Regions from separate parts of the Bifidobacterium sp. MSTE12 genome, predicted to be linked through region 1. Evidence: riboswitches for the same ligand, from Rfam matches in the RefSeq annotation. Region 1 holds a riboswitch; each other region holds the start of a gene.

Region 1 (10,715 bases):
GCGTGACCTACCGCATTGCCATGAAGCGCACCGGCGAGCGCACGGTGAGCGTCAATGGCGAGCAGCTTGCAGGCAACGTCGTGCCGGTCCCGACCGACGACACCAAGTTGGTCGAGGTGGCAGTCACCTTCTGATGGCCGAACGGCAGCCAAGTAGCTGCCAAACGGCTGAAACGGGGCGCATGGACGACATCACGTCACCCATGTGCCCCCCTTATGAATTGACTTTACGAATAGGATGGATCCATGCAGTATTTCGAACATGAGATTTCCGGCATTGACGGCACCGCCGCCAAGTTCGTCGGATATTGCCTTGACAACAGCGAAGAAGTCATCCCGGATTACGCACGCCCGTCCGTGCTGGTGATTCCCGGCGGCGGATACGAGATGACGTCCGACCGTGAGGCCGAGCCGATTGCAATGCAGTTTCTTGCGGCCGGCTACAACGCTTTCGTCCTGCGATATTCCGTGAAACCGTCCGTCTTTCCGGTTGCGCTGTTGGAAGCGGCCGAAGCGATGAAGCAGATTCGCGAACATGCCGCCGAATGGCATGTCGATACGAACGCCATCGCCGTGATCGGTTTTTCCGCAGGCGGCCATCTCGCCGCAAATCTCGCCACTTCCGCCAGTGACGAGGTGATCGCGGCGCACGGCTACGATCCGGATGCGGTGCGTCCGAACGGCCTGATGCTCGCCTACCCGGTGATCACGTCCGGCCCGCTCGCACACCGCGGCAGCTTCGATTCGCTGCTCGGGGAACGCAAGGCCGACCCGGAAGCACTCGAATCCGTGTCCATCGAGAAGCATGTCGATGCCAAGACGCCGCCGGTGTTCGTGTGGCATACCGTTCCGGACGACTGCGTACCGTATGAGAACACGCTTATGCTCATCAATGCCTGCAAGCAGGCCGGCGTCAGTGTCGAGGCGCACCTGTTCCCCAGCGGCGGCCATGGCCTGTCGCTCGGTACCGCCGAAACGGCATGGCAGGGTGTCCACGGCATCGAGGAATGCGTGCAGGTGTGGCCGCAGTTGGCTGCCGCGTGGATGCGTAGGACGTTCGCCAAATAGGCTCATAGCGAGCGGCACAGCGTGAGGGTCCCGGCCAATAGGCCGGGACCCTCACGTTTCAGGTGGCTTTTGCCTCGAATGATACCGGGCTATTTCTCACGGCTCGCATACTCCTTTTCGATTGCCTGACGCGCCTTGAACATATCCTTGGTGTTCTTCATGTCGACGTCATAGACCTTCTTGTAACCGAGACCGTCAACCTCTTTCTGCATCTTGCTCCAGATGGAGTTGAACTCGTCATCGCTCTTGGAGAACACTGCCTGCCAGCAGGCGTTCACCACGGCGGTCTTCAGCTGTCCACGGGTGGTGGAGATCACGGAGTCTTCATCCGGAGTGGTGTACGAGGCTCCCGGAATGACCGCGAGTTTGCCACTCTGCTCCAGATACTCCATGGTCGTGCGCGCACCGCCCATATGCTCTTGCCAATCTTTGTCGAGTGCGGTATCACGCTTGGCGAGTTCGGAATCCCACATCTGATAGTTGTACGGCGCGTTGGTTCTCGGATCGATGTCCTTGTTGAGCACGGTGGAGACGTTCAACTGGGATGCGCCGTCAGAGTAACCGCCACCGCCGTACTCCTCCGGAACGTTGACGCTTTCGCCGCCCATGGCTTTGACACCGAAATCGGTAAGTACCGGTTTGCCGTCCTTGATGTCCCAGGTCAGACCCTTTAACCCGGCAGCGCCATTGGTCTGGGAACCCGCAGCTTGGATACCCTCAGGCGAGTAAAGCCAATCAATGAATTTGACCAGACGTTCCTTGTTCTTGGCTTTTTCTCCGACGCCGATGAACGTGGTGGTGCCGTTCGGCTGGGCACCCTTGGATGCGATCTTCATGTCATCGATGCTCAGCATCATGAAACCCTTACCGTCCTTCTTATGGGCGTCCGTGTTATAGGCCGCTTGGCCGAGCCAAGGCCAGAAGGAGAACAGGATCTTGCCTTCCTTGTACTTGGAATACATGGTGTCGTAGTTCTGCGTGGTGGATTCCGGATCAACCAGACCCATCTGCTCGGCCTTGTTATAGAACTTCAGCGCACGCACGTAAACGCCATTCTCGTCGATCAGCGATTGAGCATCCGTACCGTCGGCATTGCTCATCACGTAACCGGTCCCTTCGGCATAGCCATAGAACGCCGGAAGCTGGAAGCCATTCTGCATGGCCTGATCGTCCCAATCCTTGAACAGACTCAGCGCGTAGACGTCATCGCTGCCGGTCTCTTCGCGCGCCTTGTCCTGCATCTGCTTGAGGACCGGGAGCAGATCCTCAAGCGTGGCAACCTTGGGGTAGCCGATCTCCTTGTAGTAATCCCAACGTACGAACGGGCCGAAAGTCGGTTCGACACCTTCGCTGGACTCGGTCGGAGACAAGGATGATACCGAGGTCGGAATGCCCCACATACCGCTCTCCTGGTTGGCATCCTTCGTCAACTGATCGATGGCCCCCTGATAAGTCTTGAGATACTTGGTGTTTTTGATATACGAACTCAGGTCAGTGACGAGTTTGGATTTGACCACTTTTTCGGCCTGACCGCTGCCAGAGCCGATGATCACAATGTCGCCCAGATTGCCTGCAGCCGCGCGGGTATCGAACAGCGTGTTGCCGCCGCCTGCGACGTTCGGAGCCACGATATTGAGCTTGATGTTGAACTTGTCCTTGATGACCTTGGCGAACCAGCCCTTCTGCTCGCCCTGATAGTTCGCCAGTTGGTCGAACACCTCGACCGTCATCAGCGAATTGTCATCGGCATCGCTTGCGGTGTCGCCGCCGCAGGCCGCCATCGTGCATGCCATGGCAAGCACGCCACACGCCGCGACGAGTTTTCTTCCGACACTACGCATCTTCCCTCACCTTGTCCTTTCGTAGCTATTGTCACGAGCATGCAAACGTCCACAATCATGACGATTCCGTCGTAAATCGCGCGTAACCGCCGCGAATGCGCGTATACAAGCAACCCTGCATTTGCTCGTCCTATGGCTTCCTCACCATGCCGTGGACGTTTACGATTTCAGGGTACAAGGCCTTATCCTTCATTGTCGAATCGTTTCGACGATTTTCGACAAAAAAGCTTGCGGCACATTCGATTGCGCCGCCTTCCTTCACGGGCAGAGGAATATCACACACCTTTCGAAACGTCATGCACCGAACCTCGACTCAAATACTTCACCGCAATCAGTTCCTTTGTCCCCTGCTCGGACATCCGACGCTTCCCCTCGATGATCTCCATCAACACATCCACCGCACGGGCACAGGTGGCGTATGGCCTCAGCGGAATCTCATCAAGCGGCGGATTCATCACTGACGCCTGACCGAAGGCACCCAACTGGATGACGGAGATATCCTTCGGAATGTCATAACCACGCGATTGCAAGGCCGACTTGAGATTCGACATCGCGATTAATCCAACTTGCCCGAGCACCGCAGTTATCCGCGGATCCGAAGCAAAGGCCCTTTCAACCACACATTCCATCTCATCAGCGTCACCGGTATCGATTACATCGCACGTCAGCCGCATACCGGCCTTCTCAGCACAGATCCGCACCGAATCACGCGTACGGATCAGAAAGTTCACGCCCTGCTCGTATGCATGGGAGTTCGCACCGAGAAACAGTACATGACGATGCCCGGCCTTCATCAGTTTTTGTACCGCCATCTCCCCCATCTGCTCGAAATCCAAATCCACCGCATAGACTCCATCCAAATCGTCAGGGCATCCAATCGATGCGACTGGCACCCGGGATGTCTTCGCCGCGCGGGCACGCGGGTCGCTCATCGCAACATCCAACAGCAGTACTCCATCCACCAAACCGGAGTCGGACATGCGCACCAACTCCTCGTTCTCATCCTCACCCATCAGCAACAACACGTCATAGCCATAATGGCGCAGGCGACGGGCCACCCCGAAAAAGAACGGCGACCAATCGCCATATGCCGTCTCGTCACTCATCGGAGAACTCAGCGCGACGAGCCGCGTTCTTTCCCCACGCAGCATGCGGGCACCGGCATTGGGAAAATAGTTCAGCTCGCGGGCGGCCTGCATCACCTTGATCTTGGTTTCATTCCGCACTGAACGCTTGCCACTCATCACATACGAAACCGTACTGATGGAGACCCCCGCGCGCACCGCAACATCTTTGATTCCCGCCATCAACACCCCTTATCACGAGATGGTCATCATCCATGATGCCGTAAGCATACTGTCCTACAAAATTTGTAGTCTTGTCTTGCGTAGATTTTCAAGTATTTCGACGGATTTCGGATATAATCAAAAGAATTGACGAATGCGTCATCCGGCAATCTTCGCGCCATTTTGCAAAGGAGGAGGGGCAATGAGCGTTGCAGCGTGGTCTCAGTTTTTGGAAGCCCAATCCGGCTCTGGCCCGGACACCTCCAGCACCAGCATCACCGCACGTGACACCACGTCAAAGAAAACCTTTGAAAAACGCAAGCGCATGAGTCAGGAAGAGCGGCATCTGCAGATTCTGCAGGCCGCAGCCAAGATCATCGCCATCAAAGGGTTCTGGGGTATGTCGCTGCAGGATATCTCAGACGAGCTCGGCATCACCGAAGCCGCACTCTACCACTACATCTCCTCGAAAGACGATCTGCTCAACATGGTGCTTTCCGAAGGCTATGACACTCCGGATGCAGATGAATACAATGCCGTGACCGCTGCGGTGATCGACGCTGACGGACATCGCGTCTACTATTATCCCCGATATTGCCTGAACATCGTTCGCTATAACCTGCAGCGTCCGGAAATGGTGCAACTCTATTCCGTACTCAACGGTGAGGCGCTCAGCCCGGAACACCCGGCACACAGCTTCTTCATCGGCCGCCATATGCGCAACTGGGAAATGATCTGCTCCATGAATTGGATACTGCCGGAGTACGTCGACGAGGAGCGCTTCTACGACCTGTACACGCTTGCCATGAGCGCGATGGACGGTCTGCAGTACCGCTGGCTGGGCGACGATTCAATGAACCTGCTTGAGCAGTGGATTTCGATTTCCGACATCATCTTCCCGCCGAGCGAATGGGCCGGATACACCGATCCGAGCGAATACGAGAGCGCCAGCGCAGGTTGCCTGCTACCGAAGACGCTTTCGGCACGGCAGTAGGCAACCTGCATATTCGGGCTGTTCACAGTCAACTTCCACATGGGGCCACCAGCCCGATGGCCCCACAGCAGTCCGGATGGATTCCGCGCATATCAGAACACGTTGCATCTCATATACGCTACCCACTGAAACCGATACGGGATGTCCCGCAGAATCAGTCCTGTGGGTAGGAATCGTCGAAGAAGCGGCGTTCCAGATGCACGATGGTGCGGAATACCTCGGCTTCCGGACCGTCGATGGAGCAGTATTCGTTGACCAGCGCGATGAGATCGCCGACCCATTTGCGGAAATGCGCGCCTTCGTGCAGGTCGACCCATCCCTTGTGTGCCGGGACCTGTTGCACGACCCCGGCGTCGACCGTGCGCTTGGCCCATGCGAGATACAGCCATTCCATGCAGCAGATCGCGGTGATCAGTTCCGGCCAGCTCTTATCGGACAACGTATCGAGGTACGCACCGTAATCTCTGTTCGCCTGGGTCTGTTCGGTGTCGTCATACTCCTGCTGGCTGACGTGGTAGGCCTCGAGGAAATGCTGGAAATACGTGGCCTCGTTGTCCGCGAACCATTGCGACTGGGCGGCGAGCATGTCCTTGGTTTCCTGACGCGGAGCCAACTTGATGAGCCGGGCCATCATGCCGTTGTTGTAGAACTTGAAATCCTGAATCAAATATGATTTCAATATCTCTTCCGGCAGGGTGTCATCCAACAGCTCGTTGACGAAACGCGAGTTGATGGCTTCTCGCCAATCCTCGGTATTCAGCATGTACATCCGGTCGGCGACGGAGTCCGACTCCGCGCCCAACCAAGCGTAGTCGCCGCGCGCCGGCTCCAGCGCTTCGGGTACGTGAATGGTCATGATTTTCCTTTCCTTAGTGATGCCGCCGACGGATGCACCGCCTACGACATGCATAAAGGCACGGGAAACAAGAGAGACGTCCGTGCGCCGGCATTACCCGGTATACGTTCAAACGGTCGAAGCGGATGCTTCCTCTCAGCCTTGCGGCCCCCGTGTCTGTGCCCGATAATACACGGGCATATGCGCCCTTATGCCGGAATTTCACATACCGGCCAGCAGAATCCCATTGCGATCATGTGAACGGGAATGATCAACCTTACGTTGAAAACCGAGGTGGTGCCATCCCCGGTACCCCCAGTAGGGAGCCCAAGAAAACGGCACCACCTCGAAATCAATCCGCCTCTGTACACGCTACGGACATATCACGCCGCAACCCAAGAAAATCAGTACAGCTCCTTGAAGATCTTGAGCACGCGATCGTAATCGAGCGGCACGAAGCAGTTCTTCATGAGTCGCTCCTGCGTCTTGATCACGCGATCGGCGAATTCCGGCAGATCCTGTTCGGTCACGCCGTACTCGTGCAGCGCCTTCTTCGGCAGCAGCTTGTTGATGAGCGTCTCCAGCTCGTCGTACACGTCGGCCACGTCGCAGCCGAGAATGTCGGCGATGAACTGGTTCATCTTGAGGATCTCGCCTTCCGGCTTGATCTCCATATAGTTGCGTAGCACGCCGGTGAACATGGCGTAGTTGGATTCGCCGTGGGGCACATGATATTTTCCGCCCAGCTGATAGCTCAGCGCATGCACGGCAGCGCACCCGCCGGTATCGAAGCTGATGCCCGCATAGTCGGAGGCGATCAGGAAGTCGCGCATCAGTTCGTTGCGCTTGGCGCGGCGCTCCGGCGAACCGGCGGGACCGGCTTCGGCAACGGCCTTATAGCCGGAGATGATCATCTTCATGGCCTCATAGCCGAACATGCGCGTGTATGGCGTGGAGTTCGGCGAAAGCGTGGATTCCACGGAGTGCACGAGCGCGTCGAGCGAGCTGGTGGCGAACACGTGATCGGGCAGTCCGTAGAGCAGCTCCGGCACGAGCACGGCATCGTCGGCGAACATCTCAGGGCCTGCGATTCCGGCCTTGCAACCTAGGCGCGTACGATTGATGGCCGCGATTTCGGTGACCTCCGAACCGGTGCCGCAAGTGGTCGGCACGAGCACGAGGCGTACGGAGCGCTTGAAGTCGGGCAGATGGTCGATTACGTCGTCGATGGAGGCACCGCCGGCCACCGCCACGACCTTCGACATGTCCATGACGGCACCGCCGCCGACTGCCACGATGCGGTCATAGTCGAATTTGCCCGCATCCGCGATGAATTCGTCGATCATCACATCGGTCGGCTCCTGCGCGCCGTACTTGTCGACAAGAATCACGTTCGCACCGTTTGCATACGGTTCCAGGAACTGCTTGTAGATCACTTCGATGCTGACCAGCAGGTCCTTCGGTCCGAGTTCGAACGATGCGAAGAATTCCTTGACCGTATCGTAGGTGTAGATGTTGTCGGGTCCGACCGTCAACAGTTTCATGATGCGTCCTTTCCAAAACGTTGGCTGCAACCGCGCCCATTCCGGCGATTGCAGCCAACTCTATGCCTGTTTGCTTGAGGGTTCGTTATCGGCGATTTCGTTCGCCCGCAACGATTGCGTACTTACTTGGCGCTTTCCTCGACGATGATCTCCTTGAGTACCGCCAGCGCTTCGTTCAGCTCGTCATCGGTGATGACCAGCGGCGGCAGCAAGCGGATTACGTTGCCGTTGATGCCGCAGGTCAGCATGATCAGACCTTCTTGGATGGTGCGCTTGGCGATGCGGCCGACCAGCTCCTTATTCGGCTCCATGGTGCCCGGCTTGACGAATTCGACACCGATCATGGCGCCGCGGCCGCGTACTTCGGCCACCGCCGGCACTTCGTCGACCAGCGGACCGAGTACGGATTCGACGACCTCACCGATATGTGCGGCCTTTGCCGGCAGATCCTGCTCCTCCATAATGCCGATTGCAGCGAGCGCAGCGGCACAGGAGACCGGGTTGCCACCGTAGGTGCCGCCGATGCCGCCAGGCTGCACGGCGTCCATGATTTCGGCGCGACCGGTCACGGCCGCAATCGGCATGCCGCCGCCGAGTGCCTTGGCGGTGGTGATCAGGTCAGGAACGACGCCGTCGTACTCGCAGGCGAACCATTTGCCGGAGCGGCAGAAGCCTGCCTGAATCTCGTCGGAGATGTACAGCACGTCATGCGCGTGAGCCCATTCGGCCAATCCAGACAGGAAGCCTTCGGCCGGCACGATGAAGCCGCCTTCGCCCTGAATCGGTTCGGCGATCACGGCGGCCACGTTGGCGGAACCGACCAGCAGCTCGATCTTGGCGGCGGCGGCCTTCGCGGCGGCCGCACCGTCCGCACCGAAGTCGTCGCGCAACGGATAGGAGAACGGTACGCGGAAGACGTCGGGAGCGAACGCACCGAAGCCCTGCTTGTACGGCATGGACTTGGTGGTCATGGCCATGGTCAGGTTGGTACGGCCGTGGAACGCATTCTCCATCACTACGATGGCGGAGCGGCCGGTGTACTTGCGGGCGATCTTGATGGCGTTCTCAACGGCTTCGGCGCCGGAGTTGACCAGTACGCTCTTCTTGGCAAAATCGCCCGGAGTGTGTTCGTCGAGCTTCTTGCACACCTCGATGTAGTTGGCGTACGGGGTGGTGGCGAAGTTGGTGTGGGTGAGCTTAGCCACTTCCTCCTGCACGGCCGCGACGACTTCCGGCGCGCAGTTGCCGACACCGGTCACGGCGATGCCGGAGGCAAGGTCGATGAAGCGGTTGCCGTCCACGTCGGTGATGGTGGAGCCGCTTGCGGTCTCGGCGAACACCGGCATGCCCTGGCCGACGCCGGCGCTGACATAGCGGGTATGTTCGGCCTTAAGGGCTTCGGACTTCGGGCCCGGAATGGCGGTGACGATCTTGCGTGCTACCTGTGGGACTGACATGATGGCTTCCTTTCGATCCGTTCCTCATCACTGTTGGTTGTCACGTTAGAAAGTTTGCCCATAATTTGTTATAGACGAGTTGTCGAAAATATCGTCAAAATATAGACGAATCCGTTATGATTCGCTGTCGGCCGGCTAATCTGAAGCCATGGCGATTACCGTACGCAATCTGCTTGAGCAACGCTCCCTCAACCTACGACTGGCTGTGGAAGGTTCCGGCGCGACGCTGGACTCCCCCATCTCATGGGTGCAGGTATCCGAATCAGCCGACCCAACCACATATCTGGAGGGCGGCGAGCTGTTACTGACCACTGGTCTGGTAATGCCGGACGGCACGCCCGACGCGGCTCATCGAGAATATGCCTCCCGTCTTGCGGAGATTGGCGCACGTGGAGTCGGATTCGGTTTGGGCATCCAGCATGAACATGTGCCGCAATGGCTCATCTATCAATGCGAAGCGGTCGGCCTGCCCTTGTTTACAGTGCCATTGGCGACACCGTTCATCGCCATCTCCAAAACTATCGCGCGCGGCATCTCCGATGATACGCATCGCAACGTGGAACGAATGTACCGCAATCAGCAACGGCTGCTCCGTAGCGTGCATTCGCTCGATCCGGTGAGCACGATCATCTCGCGTCTGGCCGAACTGATCGGCGGCTGGACCGCACTGCTCAATCCGGCGGGCGGCATCATTGAATCTTCCCATCACACGCTGCCGGTCGACATGGACTCCTTAAGCGACGTGCTCGCGTTCAGCGTACTCGGCGAGGCGAAGTTCACGGTGGCGAAAGGCTACGACATTGCGATTTTTCATGTGGCCTCTCCCAACCGACAGACACTGGGCTATCTGGTCGCGGGTCGTAAAGGCGAGCGCGGCGCCATCGACCATCCGTTGGTGGCGGAAGCCGCTTCACTGTTGTCTTTGGCCGTGAACAGCGAAGCGGCATCCAATCGTGCGCTCACGCACCTGCGCTCCAGCATGACCAGGCTGTGCCTGGAAGGCGAATCGCAGTCGGTGCGTCGTTTCGCGGACGACGTATGGAACGGGCTGCCGGTGCAACCGTTGGCCGTATTGCGCATTATCGGACAGCAGGATGCGTTGGAGGATGCCGGCCGGCTGTTCGAACCGTTCCGACGTACGGTGGCGAAGAACGACAATCGTGTGGTGTTTGGCATTGTGGACGGCGATATGTGGGCGATCGTATCGCAATCGAATGCGGCGATGTGGACGCAGCAGCTGACCCGCACGGGTCGACTGACCGTGGGCCAATCCTCAGGTGCGACCTGGATCGATATGCCCCGTGCGCGACATGAGGCATATCAGGCGGGCGCGGAGGCACTGACCAGCGGCAAGGCGCTGGTACAGTACGGCGACGGCGAGGGCGGTGCGACGCTGGAAGGCGTGGTGGAGCCGTCGCTGATGCGTGCGTTCGCGGATCTCAAACTCGCGCCGATTGCGAATCTCACGTTCGACCTATCAACCGGACCGCACACCAAGGCGGGAACGGCACGAACGACGGAAGCCGCACCAGCAACGGAATCGTCAAGCGACGAAACGGATTCAGGCACGCAGGTACGTGCCATCGACGTGCTGTGGGCATGGCTGCAAAGCCGCGGCAGGACCGAAGAGGCCGCGCGGATGGCCGGCATGCATCGGCATACGCTGACCAAATATCTGGGAGTCATCGGCA
Region 2 (10,715 bases), on a different contig from region 1:
TCCAAGGGAAACCGTCCTACACCCCCGTCGCTTTCGACCGGCACTCGCCGACGGATTGGGAATCCGGCCGAAAGCGCTTCGTCGCAATCCGCTCCCATCATCAAGGTACGTGATCTCGCCTATCGTTATCCGAACGCCGACCCATCCGTCTTCGAGCATCTTTCGCTGACCATCAACCGGGGCGAGACGATAGCGCTTATGGGGCGCAACGGTGCAGGCAAAACCACCTTGGCCCGCATGCTTTGCGCATTGGAGACCCCACAATCCGGCTCCATCATCATCGACGGCATCACCGTTGCGCAAGCCGTCGACTCCGGCGCATCGAAGCCGCTCAACCGCAAAGCCCGCGAAAAGCTCCGTGCCACCGTTGGCTTCGTCATGCAGCATCCGGAACGGCAGCTATTCGCCGAAACCGTTGCCGATGACATCGCCTACGGCCCACGCAATCAGCACCTGAGCGAGGCACAGGTTCAGGAGCGGGTCGAGCAGTCCCTGCGGCTCTTGCATATCGAACATCTGAAGGATCGCTCCCCGTTCGATCTGTCCGGAGGCCAGCAGCGTCTCGTGGCCATCGCCGGTGTGATCGCCCGCAATCCACGCATACTCATCATGGACGAGCCAACCGCCGGACTCGACGAACAGGCGACCGCACGCGTGCACGAACTCATCCGCACGTTGCACGACGATGGCGTGACCACGCTCATCATCTCGCATTCGCAAGCGGAGGTCGACGCCATCGCCGATCGCACCATCACGCTTGAACCACAAGCGTCATCGACGACGCGGTCTGATGACGGCGAGCAGGATCCGTCCGCGGCCGCACCCATGAAATCGGGGCGGAGCGACGGCCGCAAGCCGTCCTTCATCGACGGTCTCGACCCACGTGTGAAGATGATATCCGCACTCGCACTGATGTTCTCCGCCTTCGCCATCAACTCCGGCCGGCAGTTGCTACTGTCCGCAATCTTCACCGGCATGATTATCGGCGCCGCCCGACTCAATCCATGGCGATTGCTCAGATCCGTGCACATGTTCCTGATGTTGTTTGCATGCTGTGGCCTGCTCAATGTCTTCTTCGTACGTTCCGGTACGACTGTGGCTCAGCTGGGACCGATCCCGATCACCGACGACGGCATCACCATCGCGCTGTTGTACGCCTGCCGGTTCGCCGTAGTCATCGTGCTGGGAGCGACATTCCTGAACACGACCACACCGACGGCAATGACCGACGCCTTCGAATCGTTACTGTCGCCTTGGAAGCGTTTCGGTATGCATACGCAGGAGACTGCGCTCGTCATGAGCCTGGCTCTACGCTTCCTGCCGACGCTCGGCACCGAGGCGAAATCCATTGTCGACGCTCAGGCGGCGCGTGGCGGCGTCATAGAGACCGGTTCGCCCGCACAACGCATCAAGGCGATGACGGCCATCATCATACCGGTGTTCGCGGGCACGATCCGGCACGCCGACAATCTGAGTCTCGCTCTTGATGCACGCTGCTATGAGGAAGGCGTGGAACGCACTCACTGGCGCGTCATGCGCGTCACCGCACGTGACATCGCTGCGGCCGCCGCAGTCATCGCCTATCTTGCGGCGTTGATCGCCTTGCCGGCGTTATGCTAGTGATTGTTCCGTCTGCGGTATCGCGACGATTAAGGAGCAGTGATGACGATGAAGTCAGGAATATCGAAGATTATCGAGCCGTTCGCCCTGGCTCACGTACGTCTGATTGTTGGAGATGCCAAGGGAACCGTATTGCCCGATATGACGGTTCTGGTCGGTGCGCATGGCCGGATCGAACGGGTCTCGCCAAGCTTCGACACCCCCGTTCCGGACGAATACCATTATCTTGACGGTACCGGAAAATATGCGATGCCAGGCCTGATTAACGCGCATACGCACCTGTTCTCGCAAGGACGCCCGTTGAATCCGAAGATGGCCACGCCGAAAGGCCAGCGCATCATCGCGGCCATGGTGCATTCGCCGTTCGGCAGACCATATGTCAACGCCATGGCGAAGGCGAGCATACGTACGCTGCTGGAGTCGGGCGTCACTACGATCCGTACGCTGGGCGATATCGGTTATGAGGCCGTGACGTTGCGCGATGAGATCGCCGCAAACGAAATGGTAGGCCCTCGTGTTCTGGCATCGGGACCGTTGCTGGCGATTCCTGACGGCCATGGCGCTCCCCTGATCGCGTTGGAAAGCGAAACCCCGCAAGAGGCACGTCTGCATACGCGCATGAACATCGAACATGGCGTCAATGCCATCAAGATCGCCGCAACCGGTGGCGTCACCGACTCCCAGGTGCTCGGAGAGGCCGGTTCCCCTCAGATGACCATCGAACAGATGCGCGCCATCTGCGACGAGGCCCACAACGCAGGCATCATCGTCGCCGCGCATGCGCAAGGCGCGGAGGGGGTTCGCAGAGCGTTGCAGGCTGGCGTGGATACCATCGAACATGGCAGCCGCCTTGATGATGAACTGATCGAACTGTTCACGCACAATCCGAATGCGTTGCGCGGCCATTCCGCACTGGTGCCGACGCTTTCCGCAGGATTCCCGCTGTGCGCATTCGGCCGCGACGTAACCGGCATCACCGAGATTCAGGCCGAGAATTCGAAACTCGTGGTCGACGGCATGATCGCCGGCGCCCGGGCCGCACATGACGTGGGCATTCCGGTCGGCGTCGGCACCGACACCGCCATGACTTTCGTAACGCAATACAATACGTGGCGCGAACTGGCGCTACTGGTGAAATTCGCCGGATTCACACCGGCCGAGGCCATCCATGCGGCCACCGCCGTGAATGCACGGATTCTCAACGTGTGCGCATCCACCGGTTCATTGGAGGATGGCAAGGTCTCCGACATGGTGGTGCTGGATGCCAATCCGCTGGAGTCTCTCGCCGCACTTGCCCGTCCGGCGCTGGTGATCGCCGCCGGTCATCCCGTATGGCATCCGCATGCCAAGCGGTTCGATGACATCGACCGCCTGCTTGATGAGGCGATGGAACGTACATGATATGCAGGGTTTTACCGACCTCACGCTATGGTAGAGCGAGCGTTATCGAAAGACTTTGATGCCGCGGACAGCACGCGGAAAGTTACCCAGAGAAAGCGAAACATATATGGCACTTACCAAAAAGCAGATCAAGCAGTTGCGAGGCATGGCCAACAAGCTCAACCCGATCGTTCAGGTCGGCAAGAATGATTTGAGCGAGAACGCCATCAAGCAGGCGGATGACATCATCGAACGACGCGAGCTCATCAAGGGCTCCGTGCTCGACGGTTCCGGTCTGACCGCAAAGGAGGCCGGCGAAGGCTTGGCCGAGCAGCTCGATGCGGAGCTTGTGCAGGTGATCGGCAACCGGTTCGTGATCTACCGCCGTTCCCAACGCGATGACGTGGAGCATATCCGGCTCGTTCGCGAGTAAGCGACTTCTCCTGATGGAGATCCGCGGGAAGGAAACTCCCGAGAAGACAAAGGTGGGTTGGCATCCGGGAATGGATGCCAACCCACCTTTGCAATGAAAACAAACAATCGAAAGTCAGCGGGCCCTGCACCGCAGCGGCGTCAGCGCCCCCGATCCCATTCGGGCTTCCACGTGTACTGCATGTCGTAGGCGCTGGACCAGAACATGTACTCGTTTTCGACACCGGTTACGAAAATGTCGATTAGTTCCCGTTTGCGTTTTTCGGACAGCCCTTCGGCCAACCGTTCGATATGTTCGATCAACCATGCGGAGCCTTCCCAGAACTCCTCGGTCTTATACATGTCGACCCAGCTCTTGTAAGGGTTGGCGTCCAGCGTGTCCGCGAATTCACGGGCGAGACGCTGGCCATAGTCGGCATATACCCACGCACACGGCAGCACGGCCACAAGAATGTCGACCAATTCCTTGCCATAGGCGATGGAAAGAATGTTCGACGTGTATGCGCGTGCGAATGCGGATTGCCGCACGCCGGCCATCTCCTCCTCACTCACGCCGTAGCCGGCCATATACTTGCGATGCACGTTGGTCTCCACGTTGAAGATCGCGCTTTGCACGCCGACCATGAACTGCATGACCTCGGTATCGTCGGTCTTGGTCAGGGCCAACGCGTGCACCTTGGCGTAATCGGAGAGATAGCGGTAATCCTGCAGCAAATAGAAGGCGAACTTCTCACGTTGCAGCGTACCCTCGCCAAGCTCACGCAGGAATGGCTGACGGTAGCCTTGCTCCCATACCAGATCGGCCGCCTCGCGCATGCGCTGCGCGAATGGGGGAAGATTGTCGAGCCGAACACCGCGTGCCGGATCATATGGTTTGTTGATTGCAGACATCATATCGCTCAAAGATATGCCTCCCTACGCTGGTATTAACCATCAGGTTCAAAGGGTCAGGCCTTACGCCTATCTCAACCCGGTTGTACGGGTTCCCCTGCATTACGCCGTTCATTATGGCAATACCGGCAGACACCCCATCTCGCTCCCGTGACGTGCCGCCGAACGCGGAACGTCGCCTCCTATGTCAGCTCAGCAGATCAAGCAGATCGTCCTTGGTGAGCGAGCCGACGCCGCCCGAAGCGCCACCGTCGGTGAATTGCCGTGCCAGCCGGCTCTTGTCCCGCTGTAACTTCAGCATGCGCTCCTCAATGGTGTCTTTCGCCACAATCCGGTACACGTTCACGTCCTGTGTCTGCCCGATGCGGTGTGCGCGGTCAGTGGCTTGGTTCTGCGCAGCCTCATTCCACCAAGGATCGGCATGAATCACCACGGATGCACCGACCAAGTTCAGGCCGGTATTGCCGGCTTTGAGCGAGATCAGGAACACAGGCGCATCATCGCCATTGAACTCATCCACCAACTCCACGCGCTTCCTCTTCGGCGTCTCACCGGTAATCACATGGAACGCAACGCCGTGTTCGGCGAGTCGCACGCCAATCAGGTCAAGGAACGACGTGAACTGCGAGAAGATGAGCACCTTCTTGCCCTCATCCATGCAGTTGGCCACCAAATCGTCGATGGCTTCAAGCTTGGCCGAGCCGTTTTTCGCGTCCGCATACACCAACCGAGGATCGCAGCAAAGCTCGCGCAGCAACGTGAATTCCGCAAGAATGCGAACCCTGCTCGTGTTGAAATCGGCATCCCGTGTTTTGGTGAGTGCGGCGCGCAGCCGCTGTTCGTGCGCCGCATACAGTTTGCGTTGCTCCCCCGCCAGCTTCACGGTCACGACGTTCTCGAACTTGTCGGGCAGATCGGTAAGCACGTCCTTTTTCAACCGTCGTTTGATGAACAGGCCGACCAACGCCCGCAACTTGTCAGCCATGACGGACTGTTCCGGACCGGGCGCCAGAATCGGCTGCTCGTACCGTTCGCGAAATCGCGTATAAGTGCCCAGCAGCCCCGGCATAAGAAAATCGAAGATGCTCCACAGTTCGCTCAGACGGTTCTCGATTGGCGTGCCGGTCAATGCGAAGCGATGCGCGGCGTTCACCTGCTTGACCACTTTCGCTACCTTGGTGGCGTGGTTCTTGATGTATTGCGCCTCGTCGAGCACCATGCATGCGAACCTGCAGCCGGCGTATTCGTCGATATCGCGACGCAACAAATCGTAGGATGTAATGAGTATGTCCGGACCGTCCTCGCTTTCGGAGGATGCCTCGGAAACGGAGGATGACGAGGACTCCGATTTCGCCATTGCCCGTAGCCGCCGCAGCACGTTGCGGCGTTCCGTCTTGGTGCCAGCCACGACCTCCACGGTAAGATCGGCAGTGAATTTCTCGCATTCCGCGGCCCAGTTGTAGACGAGCGATGCCGGGCAGACGATGAGCGTCGGGCCATTCCCCTTACGTGCCTCGACAAGGGCAAGCAGTTGCACGGATTTGCCCAGGCCCATCTCATCGGCGAGAATGCCACCGAATCCCTTGTCCCATAATGTGGAAAGCCAACGGAATCCCTCCGCCTGATATGGCCGCAGCACGTTGCGCAACGCTTGCGGTACCTCATAGCGACTCGGATCGATGATCTTCACATCGTTGACATACGAGGTGAAGGATGCGTTTTTGCGTTCATCCGGCACCTGTGCGTCCAGTAGAAACGCCTGATAGCCCGGAATGGCGATGGTTCCGCCGTCAAGTTGCGTTCCGGTCAGGTCAAGATCCGAGGCAATACGATCGAGTTCACCCAAATCGGCATCCCGCAGATCCACGAAGGTGCCGTCGTGCAGCCGATGGTAGCGACGTCTGCGCCGATAACTGTCAAGCAGTGCACCGACCTCGTTCATCGGTACTTCGTCGGCGATCGGCGAAATCTCGACAAGGTTCGATTCGACCGACAACCCGACCTTGACGCTCGGCTTCGACGGAGACATCAAGCCGTCGAAGGCGGCAGTGGAGAACACCTGACCCATCGATTTGAGAATCTCCACACCTTCGGTGATCAGCAGCAGAATGGCGTCTTCATCCTCTTCCCTGACACGCGCCGGATTGGTAGCGCTCCATGTCGGAAACAGCTGACGCGCCACTTGCACAGCGAGCGTCTCACATTCCTGATCGCGCTTGACCAGCGAAGCCTTGGATGTGGAATCGGGGTTGACGACGCCACGCAACTCCTTGGCTGCGGGGACCAGCTGAAATACGAAGTCCCCATATCGTGCCACGACTTCACAGGTCACTCCGTACAGGTCACGGTCCAGATAATATTCAATCCGGCATTCCGCACCGATCGCATAGGCGACTTCCTGCGGCACATGCAAGCCGATGCCGGCGTCGGCGAGCGCGGGAAGTATGGTGCGTGCGAACATGGGCCAGTCCTCTTCGGCGATGAATACGCCGTCCGGATCGCCTACGCATAGTGAGGAGAGCGGGCCGAATGCCGGTTCCATTGCGGCGGAGCAACGGTAGAGTGCGGTATCTGCGTAGCCATTGGTCTGGGCGCAGATCATATAACGGCTGTGTTGGCCCGTTACCGTGCCCATGATCACCTTGTCGGCGATGATGCGTATGCCGCGATCTTCACCGTGACGTTCGTACGATACGTTGAAGCCGAACGCCGGATTTCCTTCGATGATGTTGAGTTCGCCGGCATGGCTCAGTCCGGAGGCGACCATGATGGACGTGGGCTTGTGTTGCGCCAGCCCGGCGATGTCGTCAGTCTCCATGGCATGCGTGTTCTCCGATGCCTCTCCGTTTGGGAGGGGTAATGGCAATGCGTCATGCAGGTCGAGCAGGTCACAGACCTCCCAATCGGTGAGGAGCAGGTCTCTTTGCACGGTTACGGCATCACCGTAGGAGTATCGGTTTTGCATCTGTGAGATGGCACGTGTAGCGAGTACTCGGTTGAGCGATGTCAGGACGCTTTGCGAGAACTGGTCGAGCATATCCGGCGTATGGGTGAAGGCCAGCTTACGCCCATATGATTCATAGGCTCCCGTTCGCATGTTGGATACGAATCTCGAGATGTTTTTCAGAACGTACGAGGTGTTGTCGTGGCCGATGCGCAGGCTCAGCGACCAGGTCGTTCCTTCGGTGAGCGTGATCGTCGGTTCAAGATGCACGCTGCCCGGCAGCACGATGGCCGGGCCGTCGTTGTGGGAGCCGCCCGCTTTGCCATGGTGGTCGGGCGCCAGCCATCCTTGTTCTTCGCCCAATCGCTGTTTCGCATTGGCGATGCGTTTAAGCAGGCTGAGCTGGGAGTCCTTGTTCGACGTATGTCGTTCGGCATCGATTCGCCTCATGTAGTCGGCGATGTATCGTGGGGTGGCATTGCCCGGCTGGTAGCCGTGGAAACGTTCCGGGGTTTGCACGAACAGCATGATCATTGCGGCGAGGTGCTTGCACATGCCGGTATAGCGGAATCCGGTTCCGGCGGAACGTCCGTCGGTGCTTCGACGGGATCTCCGGCCGAAGCCGTGTGGGCTTTGGTAGGCGTTGGCATCATCGTTGCCCTCATCCACGTGACCGAATGCGGGTTCCCTGCCAAAATCGTCGTAATCGTCGTAATCGGCATCCTCGTAATCGTAGATTTCGTCGTCATCGGAGAAACTACGATAGCCGAAGCTGTCGCGGTATCCTCTGTCGTGAGCGGAATCGGCGCCTGCGAAGGCAGGGCAGCTGCAGTAGCGTGCGAGCAGTAGCTGGTCGCCCATATCGACGGTGGCTTGCACCGTATAGTTGCTGGAAGGCGAAGTGGTGCCACGTACGGAGGCGCTCAGTGTGATACGGTCCGCTTCGGGGTCGTTCAGACAGTACAGATCCCGCATCTTGGCGCGCCATTGGTTGGTGATGCCGCGGGCACGCTGAAGCACCGCCGTGTTGCATTCGCTATGCAGTTCGTCGGAAAGCCACGTGAGTTTGCCTGGCACTTTTCGCCTTTCGCCTCGCTCTGCCATTATGTTGTCGACGGTGCTGCCGTTATCTGGAGCGCTTGGTCAGCGGCTCCCATGGGTCAAGTTCCACCGGCTCCGCGGTAAGCAGCGAACGGGTGGCTTCATCGAGGTATTCCTTGCAGATGATGATCTCAGTCACATAGCGGTCGAACCATGCGTCGGACGCCACGTAGTATCCGTCGTCGCCGTTGTCTTTGCCCCAGCTGTTTTCGACCTTCCAACGGTTCGGTCTGCCGTCGCCGTCAAGGTTCACGCCGGTGAAGGTCATGGCGTGGTTGCTCGGAGAATCGCCGTATTCAAGGCCTTGCGCCTTATCGAAGGTGAATTCGGTGCCGAACAGTTGGTCCACGCGCACACTGTCGCGGTCGAAGTATCCCGCGGAACGCAGGGAAAACTGCATGCAGTCGCAGGCGAACCAGATCGGATGCCCGGCGCTGATCTGATCGATGGCCGCCTTCTTGAACGCGTCGAGCGGCACGTTGATGAATTCCATGTCACCCGCCTCAGCGACGTTCGCGGTGAAACGGATGCGGTAGCGCGTATTGAATGGGCGGGATTCCATCGGAACGTTGCATAGGGTGACCAAGTCGTTCACGTCGAGCGGCACGTACTTCCTATAGAATTCGATCGGAGTGATGCCGAATTCGCGAATCTGCCTGCGCTCGTCCTTGCCGGATTTCGGTTTGTCAGCCTTCTTGTCGGAACCTATCCCGTCGGAACCGGCGTCCTTCTTATCGTCGTCACTGGTGCGCACCAGAAAATCGAATGTCTCCGGCGGCTCGCCCAACGCAATCGCGCACATGCGGTATACGGTCGACATGTCCTCGTTTTTCAGCGTACGAAGCTCGTCGATCGGCGTACCGGCCGCATGCCTATCACGCAGATCGGCCGCGAACTCACGTAGCTTGGAGTTGAGATACTGTTTGAAGGCATCGGAATCCTTGGAATTCGCGGACTCCGGGTATGCGCTCTTCGGAACGAGCCCGTACTTGTTCACCAAGGCGGCGAACATTTGCCACCAGCCGCCATCATCGGCCGGACCATCGTTGATCTCCTGAAAGATACGGCTATCGGTCGGCTCATCGAGTGTGGCGAGCACGTTTTCCAGATACGTGTTGGATTTCTCCATCGCATCCCAGAAGAACAGGTATGTTTCCGAGAATTCGAAGTCGTCGAGGTTCCACGTATGCATGAGCTCGTAGCGCAGCGTGTTGAGCGAGGCGAACATCCAGCAACGGCCGGAACGACGCTGGTTGGTGATTGACCCCTGTTTCAGCTCGATGGAAAAGTCACACGGCAGCGAGCGCTGTCCCTTGTAGTCGGTGGCCGCTTCGAGTACGCCGGCGGAGACGGCCGCATTGGCGGCCACGAGGTTGGCCCGATCGGAGTTGAAGTCTTCGGCGTACCGTTTGAGCAGTTGTCTGTCGATTGCCTTTTCGTTGGTGTCATTGGATTCGATCATGCCGTTGATTGTCGTCGTATGCCCCGACTTGCGGCGGGCGGCGGCCACATGAATGTGACCTTCGCACCTGTAGTCGTCGGAGGAGCTCAGGATTCTCCGCTGGTAGGCAGTCGCGGAACGTGCCACGGAATTTCAGGTCATGCCAGACTGCGGGGTCTGCGGTCATCGATTTTCGCTTTCGATTCGTTCGATGGCGCATTCCAGATCGCGCAATCTGCAGCGTAGCTCTGATTCCACGTCGACGCCATTGCGCTGGGCGTCACGCAGTATCGCGATGATCCGATCGGCGTACTGGTGGTCGTGGCCGGTATCGGACGGCTGCGACTCGGCGGTGTATGCCTGTTCGAGTTGGGCCCGGTTCGCTGATTTGGCGACGCGTGAAACGACTTTGGCGGCTCTTGGCAGTGCGCCTTGGGCGTGTGAGATACCTTCGAGCACCGACTTGCGTTGCTTCTCCTTCTGTTTCATCCTCTCCCATAATTGCAGCGTCTCTTCAGCGGACTTCGGAGCATCCGATTCCGTTGCAACCGCATCATCGGGCATGAATACGTGCGGATGGCGGGTGATGAGCTTGTCGACCAAGCGGTCGCATACCTCATCGATGCCGAATGGATCGGTCTCGTCATGCGCGCACACCTGTGCCTGGAACACGGATTGCAGGAGCATATCGCCCAGTTCCTCGCGCATGTTCTCGCGGTCGTCGGTTTCGACCGCGTCGATGTACTCATAGGTTTCCTCGAGCAGAGGTTTGAGCAGGGATCGGTTCGTCTGCGAACCGTCCCACGGGCAGCCGCCCGGCTCGTGCAGTATTCGCACCACGGCCTTGACACGATCCAAGGCGGAGACCGCTTCGATTACCGGATTCAGCTTTGAGCAATACTCGAA
Region 3 (10,715 bases), on a different contig from region 1:
AACCCGACGATGAATTCGGGGCCATCCTCGATTCACATCAGGATAGCGGCATCCAGGCCGTCGCCAGACTCGTCGACATCGCCGACGAGACCCGACGACACATTGCCGAAGACACCAAGGATGAATCGCCGAGCGAAGCATGTCTCACCGAAGGCGGCTCGGAATGGGTGTATCGCCAAGCCATGGCGCGTCTGCTGCGAAGCCTGCGCCTGCCATACCGTTTCGACGTGGAATTCCGTTGCAGCCTCGAAGACGGCAACGTGGCAATCGGCTTCACTTCGGCCGGAGTGTCCATGATGCCTTCCACCCGATACGACCCGGAACATCATGCATGGGTGAAACTGGGGGATGCGGAGCGCGCCCGCATGAGCGCCGACTACAATCTGCGCATCGGTCTGCTCATGGCGGCATTGAGCTTCGGTGCCGATCCGCATGTGCGACGTGTATCGATGCACATCGACTCCATCGGTCTGGAAGAAGCCGTCGCCGAGCAGGACTCCGCCATCAGCGAGCTGATGAGCGAAGCATTGAGCGCCTTCGAACGCATCCGTACCGGTGAAATGGGCCCATCGCGTTCCAAGGCGGCTCCGAAGGACGGCGACTTCCACGGGGATCCGGCCAGGACGGCTCCCACACGCCCTTCCGAAACCTCCGCGGATTCGACTTCTTCCTCCGATGACCATGATGCGGCGCTCGATGACCAGTTCGAAGACCTGATGAAGGACATCGACTTCGATGACATGACCTTCAGCATGCCGCAATCCGACAGCGAGGATGATGTGCAAGGTACGGGCGACATCGGCGACGCAGGCATGATCGCCTTCACGGATGCGGATATCGACGGCAACGGCGATGATGACGATCCGATGAGCCAGCTGCGTAAGAACCCGACCGTGCGCAATCTGGTGACGGTCACCTTCACACGTGAAGAATTCCTGAAACGTCTGCATACGGACGGATTGGCCAACCCCGTGCCCACGTATCGCATGTTCGATGCGGAAATGGATGTGGACGGCATGGGCGCGCTGAAACCGGTCGATGCCACGTTCGACCTGCGCGACAGTCGATTCTCCCCGACCGGATCGCAGGAAGAGCCGGAGCTTTCCGACAAAAGATTCGGCAGGGAAAGCGCCGAACTGTTTGGTTGCGGGGACGTATCCGGACTGTCGATCCAACGCGTCGATCTGCTGCAGCGCGCCGTGGGGGAGTTCCACCAGTTGGCCGCCGACGATGGCATGCCCTCCGTGGCCAAGGCACAGCGTGCGATGGACATCATCAACGCCATAGGCGACCCGGAACTGACGGGACTCGCCACACAGGTGACCAGTGCGCTGATCGACGGCAACGATACACCGGACTTCTCGTTCACTTTGGCCGACGATCTTGACGCCGAACGTATGAAGGCCCGTGATCTGCTGTTCAGCGGCCAGATCGATCAGGCCGTAGAGATGATCGAAGCGGCATTGCGTCGCATGGACCAGCTGTTCGAGTCCAATCCGGGCGTGTCTCGCTACTTCAACTCCTATGCGGAACGGGTGATCTACAACCGCATGTTCGCCACCGAGGGTGAGCGCACCGTGCTGATTCCCGACAATCTGTTCTACGCCCACATGGAACTGGCCGACATACTTGCCCAGATCAAGGGCGCGAAGGCCGCACTGCCTCATCTGAACGCCATGGTGCGGTACGCGCCCGCCTATCCGTTGTCGCATCTGAAACTCGCCGTCCAGCTGGCTCGCGAAGAGGATTGGGATCCGGCCCGTGCGGCTTGCCTCAACGCCTTGCATGTGGCCTTGGACCGTGACGACGCCTCATTCGCCTACTATCGGCTGGCCTATGCCGAATGGATGTGCGACCGTTTCGACATCGCGGCGGCAGCCTATATTATGAGCGATGACATCGCCTCGGGCCGCATCGGCTCGTTGGAAGGCGAACTGCGGGAACTGATCGCACGAGCGCAATCGCAATGCATTCCCGTGCCGACCACCGTGCCGGAAGCCATGCAGGTGTTGGAACAGGCCGGTCTGCCGGTATGGCCGAAAACCGAGGTCGCCTCGCTGGTACGCAGGGCGGCGCGCGTATGCGTGGATGAGGGCATGTTCGTACCTGCACGCACGCTGTCCGTGGCTGCCTCGCGCATGGATGACGCCGAGCGCGACGGTGCCGACGTGGTACAGATGCAGTTCCTGCGTTCGCTCAACAATTAGCGGAGAATAACATTCATGACACAGCATGACGATTCCGAACAGCTTGCTTGGGATTTCGACGTTTCGGTCGATGGCACCGCCGAACCCGAGATTACGGTGGATGCCGACGGCGACGCCTCCCGACTGGTCCCCGGTTCCGAACGGTGGATTGCGGCATTGCAGTCCACTGACGCCGATGCCATGCGACTCGACCGGCTTGACGTCTCTTCGCTGAGTGCCGAAGCGGCGGCCCGGCTGTGGGCGAAGGTCGCGGCCTGGGTGGAATCCGATCAGATCGCCTACTATATCGACGATGCCCCCATATCGTCCGATGCGGCCTATGATGCGCGGCTTCGCTGCCTACAGGCATTGGAATCGCAATTCCCGTCCTTGGACACCCCGCAATCGCCGACCCATCGCGTAGGCGGTACCTTTTCCAACGATTTTGCCTCCGTACGTCACCCTTCGCGCATGATGAGCCTCGATGACGTGTTTTCCATCGAAGAGCTGCGTGACTGGTACGACAGTGTGATCCGCGATCTCGACTGGCCGGAATCCAAACCGCTGCCGATGACCTGTGAAGTCAAGATCGACGGTCTGGCATTGAATCTCGTGTACCGTAACGGCGTGCTCGAACAGGGACTGACGCGAGGCGACGGCGTGACCGGCGAGGATATCACGCTCAACGTGCGGACGATTTCGACCATTCCGCAGAATCTGGCCGGCCCGGAAGACGATATTCCCGAATTCGTGGAAATCCGCGGCGAGGTGTTCATGCGCTGGGACGACTTCGCCGCATTGAACGGCGAGAACGAGGACGCCGGCCGAGCCCCATTCGCCAATCCGCGCAATGCCGCCGCCGGAAGCCTCAGACAGAAGGACCCGCGCATCACCGCCACGCGCCGTCTGAGCTTCTACGCGCACGGCATCGGCTCACTACGCTGGGGCGCGGGACGTGCCGACAGACATGACGTGATCAACCATCAATCCGAGGCATATGCGCTGTATGAAAAGTGGGGCGTGCCGGTTTCGCCGCATAATCGCGAAATCACGTCGTTCACCGACATTCTTGACATGATCGACTACTACGGCGAACATCGCGGCGATATCGAACACGCGCTCGACGGCATCGTCGTGAAGGTCGACGATCTTGGATTGCAGCGCGCGCTCGGTGCCACCTCACGTGCGCCGCGCTGGGCCATCGCCTACAAATACCCGCCGGAAGAGGTCAACACCGATCTGCTCGACATCACCGTGCAGGTCGGCCGAACCGGCCGCGTAACCCCGGTCGCCATCCTGAAGCCCGTATATGTGGCCGGTTCCACCGTGTCACGTACCACGTTGCATAATCCTTTCGAAGTGGAGCGCAAGGGCGTGCTCATTGGCGACACCGTGGTGGTACGCAAGGCCGGTGACGTGATCCCCGAGCTCGTGGGCCCGGTGCTCGAGCGCCGCAAGGGGCGGGAGGAGAGTCTGCACGCGTTCGTCATGCCAACGCACTGCCCGAGCTGCGGTGCCGAACTGGCTCCGGCCAAAAAGGGCGACAAGGACATTCGCTGCCCGAATGTGGAATCATGCCCTGCGCAGTTGACCGAGCGCATCATCAACTTGGCTTCCCGCAAGGCGTTCGATATCGAACATTTGGGCGATCAATCGGCGATCGCGCTGACCAATCCGGAGGAGGACCGCCCCGATTCCGTTGACACGTATGCGCCGGAGATCACTGAAATACTCGTCCAACCCGGCGAAGAGCCCGAACCCTACGAGCCGGTTGCCGGACTGCGGTTGCCGGATGCGCAGACGCCGGTGCTCTCCAGCGAGGCGGGCCTGTTCTCACTGACCGCCGCCGATCTGAAGGATGTGCGCGTATGGCGCGAGGCACCGATCATCGAAATCCATGAAACCGTCGACGTCAATACAGGCAAGACCAAGAAGACGCGCAAGCGTGTGGGAGGATCCGGACTGTGGCATCAGGTGCCTGCATTCTGGACCGCTCCGACCTCGGCCAGGAAACTCTCCGCCAAGAAACTTGCCGAACTGGAGGTGAACGGCGCCGCCGTTTCGGAATACCCAGAGTACAATGTGCCGGCCGACGCCGTAGTGATCCGTGAGGATACCAAGGTGTCGCGCACCGGCGTGACCAGCGTGCAGCCGGTGTACGTTCGCCCTGCTGAGAATACGCGCAAGATGCTCGACGAAATGGAAAAGGCGAGGCACGTGGATTTATGGCGTGTGCTCGTGGCACTGTCGATCCGCCGCCTCGGTCCGCCGACCGCGCGCACCATCGCCACGGCCTTTGGCTCACTCGACGCAATCGAACACGCGAGCGTCGAGGAACTTTCGGCAATCGACGGTATCGGACCGGAAATCGCCGAATCCGTGGTCACATGGTTCACTGCCGCACACGAACCAGGCAACTGGCGTGGCACGGTGTTGGATGCGTGGAAGACCGCCGGCGTGGGTGTGGTGGCCGAAACCAACGATCTGCCGCAGACCTTGGCAGGCAAAACGGTGGTGGTCACCGGGTCATTGGTCGATTTCTCCCGCGACTCCGCCAAAGAAGCCATTATCTCCCATGGCGGAAAGGCGGCCGGCTCGGTCAGCAGGAAAACCGACTGGGTGGTGGTCGGAGAGAACGCCGGATCCAAAGCCGCAAAAGCCGAGGAATTGGGCATTCCCATGCTCAATGAGGACCAGTTCAAACAACTGCTGAGCAGCGGTACGGTGTGATGCAGTTCTCGTGAGCAAAACCTACGAAGCTCTGGCATGCCGCATGCATGACCGCTAGGCTGGTACGCGGCAACAAGGAGGAACCATGACAGACGAGCGCATGATCGAAGCGCAAATCTACGAACGTCTCAGCAAGGTGATCGACCCGGAATTGGGTCGTTCCGTAACCGACTTGGGCATGATCGCTTCCATCGACGCGACGCCGGTCACAGGGGAGGACAACACATACGACGTGACCGTCGCCGTCGAACTCACCGTGGAAGGTTGTCCGCTTTCGCAGACCATCACGAATCAGATCAATGGTGCAGTGGCCTCATATCCGGATGCCACGTTGCAGCCTCATATCGAGGTCGGTTCCATGAGCCATGACAAGCTCACCCAACTGGTGGCTGGTCTCAAGGCGGAACGCAAACAGAACCCGTTCAACAAGCCAGGCATCAAGACCCGTATCTTCGCTATCGCATCGGGCAAAGGAGGCGTCGGCAAATCGTCGGTCACCGCCAACCTTGCCGCGACCTTTGCCGCATTGGGCTACGACACCGCGGCCATCGACGCCGACATCTACGGCTTCTCGCTGCCGCGATTGTTCGGCGTGCATACGCAACCCACCAACCTCAACGGCATGCTTATGCCGGTGACCGCCTGGGGCGTGAAGATGATCTCCATCGGCATGTTCGCCGGAGCCGACCGTGCGATTCTCTGGCGTGGCCCACGCTTGCAGCGTTCACTGGAACAATTCCTGTCGGACGTGTGGTGGGGGGAGCCCGACGTGCTGCTGCTCGACTTGGCGCCAGGCACCGGAGACATGGCGATTTCCGTGGCGCAAGCCCTGCCGAACGCCGAACTCGTGGTAGTCACCACTCCGCAGCCATCCGCCTCCGACATTGCGGTTCGCTCCGGTCTGGTGGCGCTGCAGGTGCCGATGAAGGTGCGGGGCGTGGTCGAAAACATGAGCTATTTCGAGCATAAGGGCGAACGGCTGAAGATCTTCGGAGAAGGCGGAGGCGAACGTGTCTCCCTCCAGCTATCCCAGAATCTGGGATACGAGGTGCCATTGCTCGCACAGTTGCCGCTGGAACCTGAACTGCGCGAGACCGGCGAGGCGGGACGTCCTGCGGTGCTGACCGAAGAAGGCGCATTGCGTACCGACGGTCTCGGCGCGACCTTCAGGCAACTCGCGGAATCGCTGATGCGTGTCCCGCTACGGTAAGGCGGTGGCGAAAATCGTGTGCCTTGTGTAGTATCTGTCACAGACACGGGGGCCGTTAAGGCTGAGAGGAAGCGAACGCGCTTCGACCGTATGAACGTATACCGGGTAATGCCGGCGCACGGACGTCTCTCTTTTCCCGTGCCTTGATGGAATAGAAAGGCACAATTCATGACTGGCATTCAGTCTTCCGCAGTAAAGAAGCACTCCAACAAGTGGCGCGTGGTCGATATCGTCGTGGCGGCCATCATCGCCGTCGCGTCCGGCGTGATCTTCTGGGCTTGGGATATCATCTACGCCGTTCCGATCGGCGCTTTCGACAGTCTGACACCTGGCTTGGGCGGTCTGTTCAACTTCATGTGGCTGTTCGCAGGTCCTCTGGCGGCCATCATCGTGCGCAAGCCTGGCGCCGCGTTCTTCGCGGAGACCGTGGCAGCGCTCATCGAGGCGCTCATGGGTAATCCGTTCGGCATCGGAGGCTCCCTGATCATAGGCATGTTCCAAGGTCTCGGTGCGGAAATCGGCTTCGCCGTGTTCGCCTACAAGAAGTGGAACATTGCCTCCGTCACCCTGGCCGGCGCGCTGACCGGCCTGTTCAACGGCGGCTATGATTGGCTCACCCATTCCGGCTGGACCGTGTTGCAGGGTAGCACGTTCACCATCTGCTGCGTGATTTCCGGCGCGGTGATGGGAGGTGCCTTCATGTGGGTGGTGCAGTTCGCTTTGGCGAAGACCGGCGTGCTTGACCGCTTCGAATCCGGACGTATGCAGGAACTGGTCTGAGCGCCGTCGCGCTCAAGACGGGCGAGGGTTTGCGACGTACATGCCGCGTACGCCGCAAACCCTCTTCATATGGTCGGGGATACCGCGGATTGGAGAACCTATAGATGACGACGGATGAAGTCGGAACCGTGGTCGCAGCCGGTGTGAAGGCGGTTGACTGGGGATGGAGACATGCTTCGCGTAAGGATTTCGCGTTGCGACATGTCGATTTTGAAATCAAGCCGGGGGAGCGCGTACTGCTGCTTGGCGCATCCGGTGCCGGCAAAAGTACGTTGATGGCTGGATTGGCCGGCGTGCTCGGCGGCGATGATGAGGGCGAACAGGAAGGCAGCCTGCTGATCGACGGCATCGATTCACGTACGGCACGCGGCAGGAGCGGCCTGGTGATGCAGGATCCGGACGCCCAGACGATTCTTGAACGTGCAGGTGACGATACCGCTTTCGGCTGCGAGAATCTCGGCCTCGGACGAGACACCATCTGGAAGCGGGTGCGTGAGGCCCTTGACATCGTGGGCCTGGACTACATGCGCACGGATCATTCCACACGTCGGCTGTCCGGCGGCCAGCGTCAGCGGTTGGCATTGGCTGGCGTGCTTGCCATGCATCCCGGACTGCTGTTGCTCGACGAACCGACTGCGAACCTGGATCCGGAAGGCGTGCAGGAGGTGCATGACGCGGTCAGACAGGTGCTTGAGCGCGGCCATGAGACGATGGTGGTGGTGGAGCACCATATCGATGTGTGGCTTGACCTTGTGGACCGTGTGATCGTACTGGGCAGGCCGAATGATGATTCGTATGAGGGCGGCGTCATTGCGGATGGCTCGCCTGCAGAGGTGTTCAACGCCATGGGCGATGTCCTCGCCGAAGGCGGGGCGTGGGTGCCGGGACGTGACATCGCAAGCTATGCTCCGACTCAAACCGGGCATGATCGTGATGTGGTGCTGTATACCGATGATTTGAGTTTCGGTCGCAGCTTTCCTTTGGGAAAGCACATCGATGTGCGTTTCCATGCGGGGGAGGTCACCGCGCTTACCGGCAGGAACGGCGTGGGCAAGTCCACCTTGGCCCTGACCTTGGCCGGTCTGCTCAAGCCGATTGCCGGCCATGTGCGCGTGGCTGATTCCATGATGCCCGCGCATCGTGAGAATGATCCGTTCACATGGAAAAGCCGCGATCTGCTTGGGCGTATTGGCATGGTGTTCCAGGAGCCGGAGCATCAGTTCGTGGCATCCAGCGTACGGGATGAAGTGGCGATCGGGCCGAAATCCATGGGCAAATCCGATGAGGAGGCCTATGCCATCGCCGACGAGATGCTGGAACGCATGAATCTCAAACGGTTCGCACCGGCCAATCCGTTCACGTTGTCGGGGGGTGAGAAGAGGCGGCTTTCGGTGGCGTCCATGCTGGCGGCGGCGCCGAAGGTGATCATCATGGACGAACCGACGTTCGGACAGGATTTCACCACATGGATGGAAATGGTACGTCTTATCGCCGGTGCGCGTGACGCGGGTTCCGCGGTCATCATGGTCACGCATGACGAGCCCTTGGTCAAAGCGTTGGATGCGCGCCGCATCGTGGTAAGTGAGGAGGGACGATGATGGAAACCATTGGCGTTGTGGCCCATGAGGAACGTCATGATGAGCCGCAGGCGACGTCGCCGTCATGGTTCATCGCGAAACTGAATCCGGTCAGTCGTTTCATCGGAGCCATTCTGCTATGCGTGCCGATGTTCCTATCATTGGACGTCGTCTCCGCCTCTGCGGCACTGCTGATCGACCTCATGCTGCTGTGGATCGGTGGCGTGAATCCATTGACGGTACTGCGGAAAACCTGGATGGTATGGATTGCCGCGGTAGGAAGTTTCGTTTCCGTGACCCTGTATGGCACCGCTTCCGGGGCGACGCTGTTCACATTCGGTCTTATGGCGGTGTCGGAAGGCTCGTTGTATGCGGGTGCTGCGACGTTCCTGCGTGTCGCCGCCATCGCGGTGCCCGGCGTGATTTTCGCGCTTGGGCTCGATCCGACCGATCTGGCGGATGGTCTGGTGCAGATTCTGCATTTGCCGTCGAGATTCGTGTACGGCGGTCTGGCCGGCATGCGCATGGTTACATTGTTGCAGGATGACTGGCGTGCGTTGGGTCTGTCCCGCCGTTCGCGAGGTCTGGGCGACGGAAGCGCCATCAGACGCGTGTTCCTGCAGGCCTTTAGCCTGCTGGTCGTGTCGATTCGTCGCGGAACCAAGCTTGCCACCGCCATGGAGGCACGTGGATTCGGCGGCGACGTTCCGCGCAGTCAGGCGCGTACGTCGCGCTTGCATGGGGTCGACTGGCTGTTCTATCTGATCTGCATGGCGATACCGACCGCGGCGTTGCTGCTCGCATACCGTACCGGATACTGGCATTGGTCCTTCCGTAATTGATGCCGAAACGGTTTGGTCGGCCCGCATGGAAGACACCCCTTCTTGTAGACTGGTCGGCGGACGGAAAGCGAGACATGCATGAACATTACGGTGTACCTGGGGGCACACGAAGGCAATGACCCTGCGTTCAAGGAAGCCGTCGTGGAACTGGCGACGTGGATATCCGAAAGCGGCAACAGGCTGGTTTACGGCGGTTCCGATGAGGGGCTGATGGGTGTGCTCGCCGATACGGTCATGGCGACCGGTGGCGAAGTGACCGGCATCGAGGCGCAGATGTTCGTGGACCGAGGCGTTGAACATAACGGTCTCACCGAATTGCATGTCGTATCGAATATCACGGAACGTCGCACCAAGATGATCGAACTTGGCGACGTGTTCATCGCCTTTCCCGGCGGCACCGGTACGCTTGAGGAGGTTAGCGAGGTCGTTTCGAAGATCTGCCTCAACCAACTGACCCAACCTTGCATCTTCTACAATCTCAATGGTTTCTATGACGATATGAAGTCGCTGCTCGATCGCATGATCACTGCAGGATTCTCCACTCCCGAACGTCAGCGCGGCATCTATTTCGCCGATGATCTCAAGGAAATCCGGCGCATCATCGAGGAGCGTCCATAAGTCGATGCCGATGGCATGAGGAATGCCGCGGCGCATGACATGCAGCCGTCCCGCCATTAGGTGGGGCGGCTGTTTTGCTAATCACGGAGAAATGCAGAAAGCACGATTTAAACCGATTCTTACGGGAAGAATTACTTCTAATATTGGGATATGGCTGTAAAATGTTTTGCGCAGAATCCTGTTTTGTATGACGAATGGCCTAGGCTGTAGGTATATGAAACCGTAAGAAAGGATAATCCGACATGCGGGGAAGACCCACTGAGGAGGAGCTGAGAATAATACGGAAGGAGTACCGTCGCTGGGTGGAACGAGACGAGCGCATGTCATGCATGGCTCTCCGCTGCTATATGGAACGTCTTGATGCTGAACGTCGCACGCGAATTACGATGGGTTGACCTGAGCCTGGATCATTGGGATGACATCGCCCCCATGCGATGCGCCATTCCGGTGGAAAGAGGGTCAGGGGCAATGGCGACAGCCATCAAGGTCGGCGATCGGTTCCTTCAACCGTGGGAGTACGAGGTCGAATGCATGATCTCGGCGCTTCCATATACGGTGAGCGGCGAGAAGGACCGAGTCCGGCTTTCCATGCGCATGGTGGATTGGAAAACGGATGAGGTGACGTCCGTTTGCTGGATTCGTCTCGTGGATGGCGGTACGTGGTTCAATGACAGGGGACACTACCATATTTCGGCACTCGCCCGCTCGGTGGACTGCAGGGGAATCCGAATGGGGTTTTTCGCATTGCGTGATGCGCTGATATGTATCAAGA

What was found. A riboswitch is a leader RNA that binds a small molecule or an ion and turns the genes downstream of it on or off. The one in region 1 is predicted to bind thiamine pyrophosphate.
Region 2: it holds a riboswitch for thiamine pyrophosphate, as region 1 does, so the genes downstream of both, tenA (thiaminase II) here and HMPREF1494_RS04870 (TenA family protein) in region 1, are expected to answer to the same signal.
Region 3: it holds a riboswitch for thiamine pyrophosphate, as region 1 does, so the genes downstream of both, HMPREF1494_RS07270 (ECF transporter S component) here and HMPREF1494_RS04870 (TenA family protein) in region 1, are expected to answer to the same signal.

The regions. Positions count from the first base shown of each region.
Region 1 covers NZ_AZYA01000017.1:85,776-96,490, reverse strand. Annotated here, with positions in the region: gene HMPREF1494_RS04895 (GH36-type glycosyl hydrolase domain-containing protein) at 1-134, shown strand, start outside; gene HMPREF1494_RS04890 (alpha/beta hydrolase) at 246-1,067, shown strand; gene HMPREF1494_RS04885 (ABC transporter substrate-binding protein) at 1,157-2,908, opposite strand; gene HMPREF1494_RS04880 (LacI family DNA-binding transcriptional regulator) at 3,184-4,215, opposite strand; gene HMPREF1494_RS04875 (TetR/AcrR family transcriptional regulator) at 4,397-5,188, shown strand; gene HMPREF1494_RS04870 (TenA family protein) at 5,343-6,044, opposite strand; TPP riboswitch at 6,106-6,208, opposite strand; gene HMPREF1494_RS04865 (4-hydroxybutyrate dehydrogenase) at 6,428-7,567, opposite strand; gene gabT (4-aminobutyrate--2-oxoglutarate transaminase) at 7,690-9,024, opposite strand; gene HMPREF1494_RS04855 (PucR family transcriptional regulator) at 9,173-10,715, shown strand, end outside.
Region 2 covers NZ_AZYA01000034.1:131,728-142,442, reverse strand. Annotated here, with positions in the region: gene HMPREF1494_RS07220 (energy-coupling factor transporter ATPase) at 1-1,620, shown strand, start outside; gene HMPREF1494_RS07215 (metal-dependent hydrolase family protein) at 1,663-3,021, shown strand; gene HMPREF1494_RS07210 (YhbY family RNA-binding protein) at 3,128-3,433, shown strand; gene tenA (thiaminase II) at 3,574-4,326, opposite strand; TPP riboswitch at 4,327-4,432, opposite strand; gene HMPREF1494_RS07200 (DEAD/DEAH box helicase) at 4,511-8,371, opposite strand; gene HMPREF1494_RS07195 (aminopeptidase C) at 8,394-9,830, opposite strand; gene HMPREF1494_RS07190 (MazG nucleotide pyrophosphohydrolase domain-containing protein) at 9,993-10,715, opposite strand, start outside.
Region 3 covers NZ_AZYA01000034.1:152,294-163,008, forward strand. Annotated here, with positions in the region: gene HMPREF1494_RS07255 (tetratricopeptide repeat protein) at 1-2,207, shown strand, start outside; gene ligA (NAD-dependent DNA ligase LigA) at 2,223-4,916, shown strand; gene HMPREF1494_RS07265 (Mrp/NBP35 family ATP-binding protein) at 5,002-6,126, shown strand; TPP riboswitch at 6,162-6,267, shown strand; gene HMPREF1494_RS07270 (ECF transporter S component) at 6,295-6,906, shown strand; gene HMPREF1494_RS07275 (ABC transporter ATP-binding protein) at 7,011-8,504, shown strand; gene HMPREF1494_RS07280 (energy-coupling factor transporter transmembrane component T family protein) at 8,501-9,325, shown strand; gene HMPREF1494_RS07285 (TIGR00730 family Rossman fold protein) at 9,404-9,943, shown strand; gene HMPREF1494_RS07290 (hypothetical protein) at 10,304-10,715, shown strand, end outside.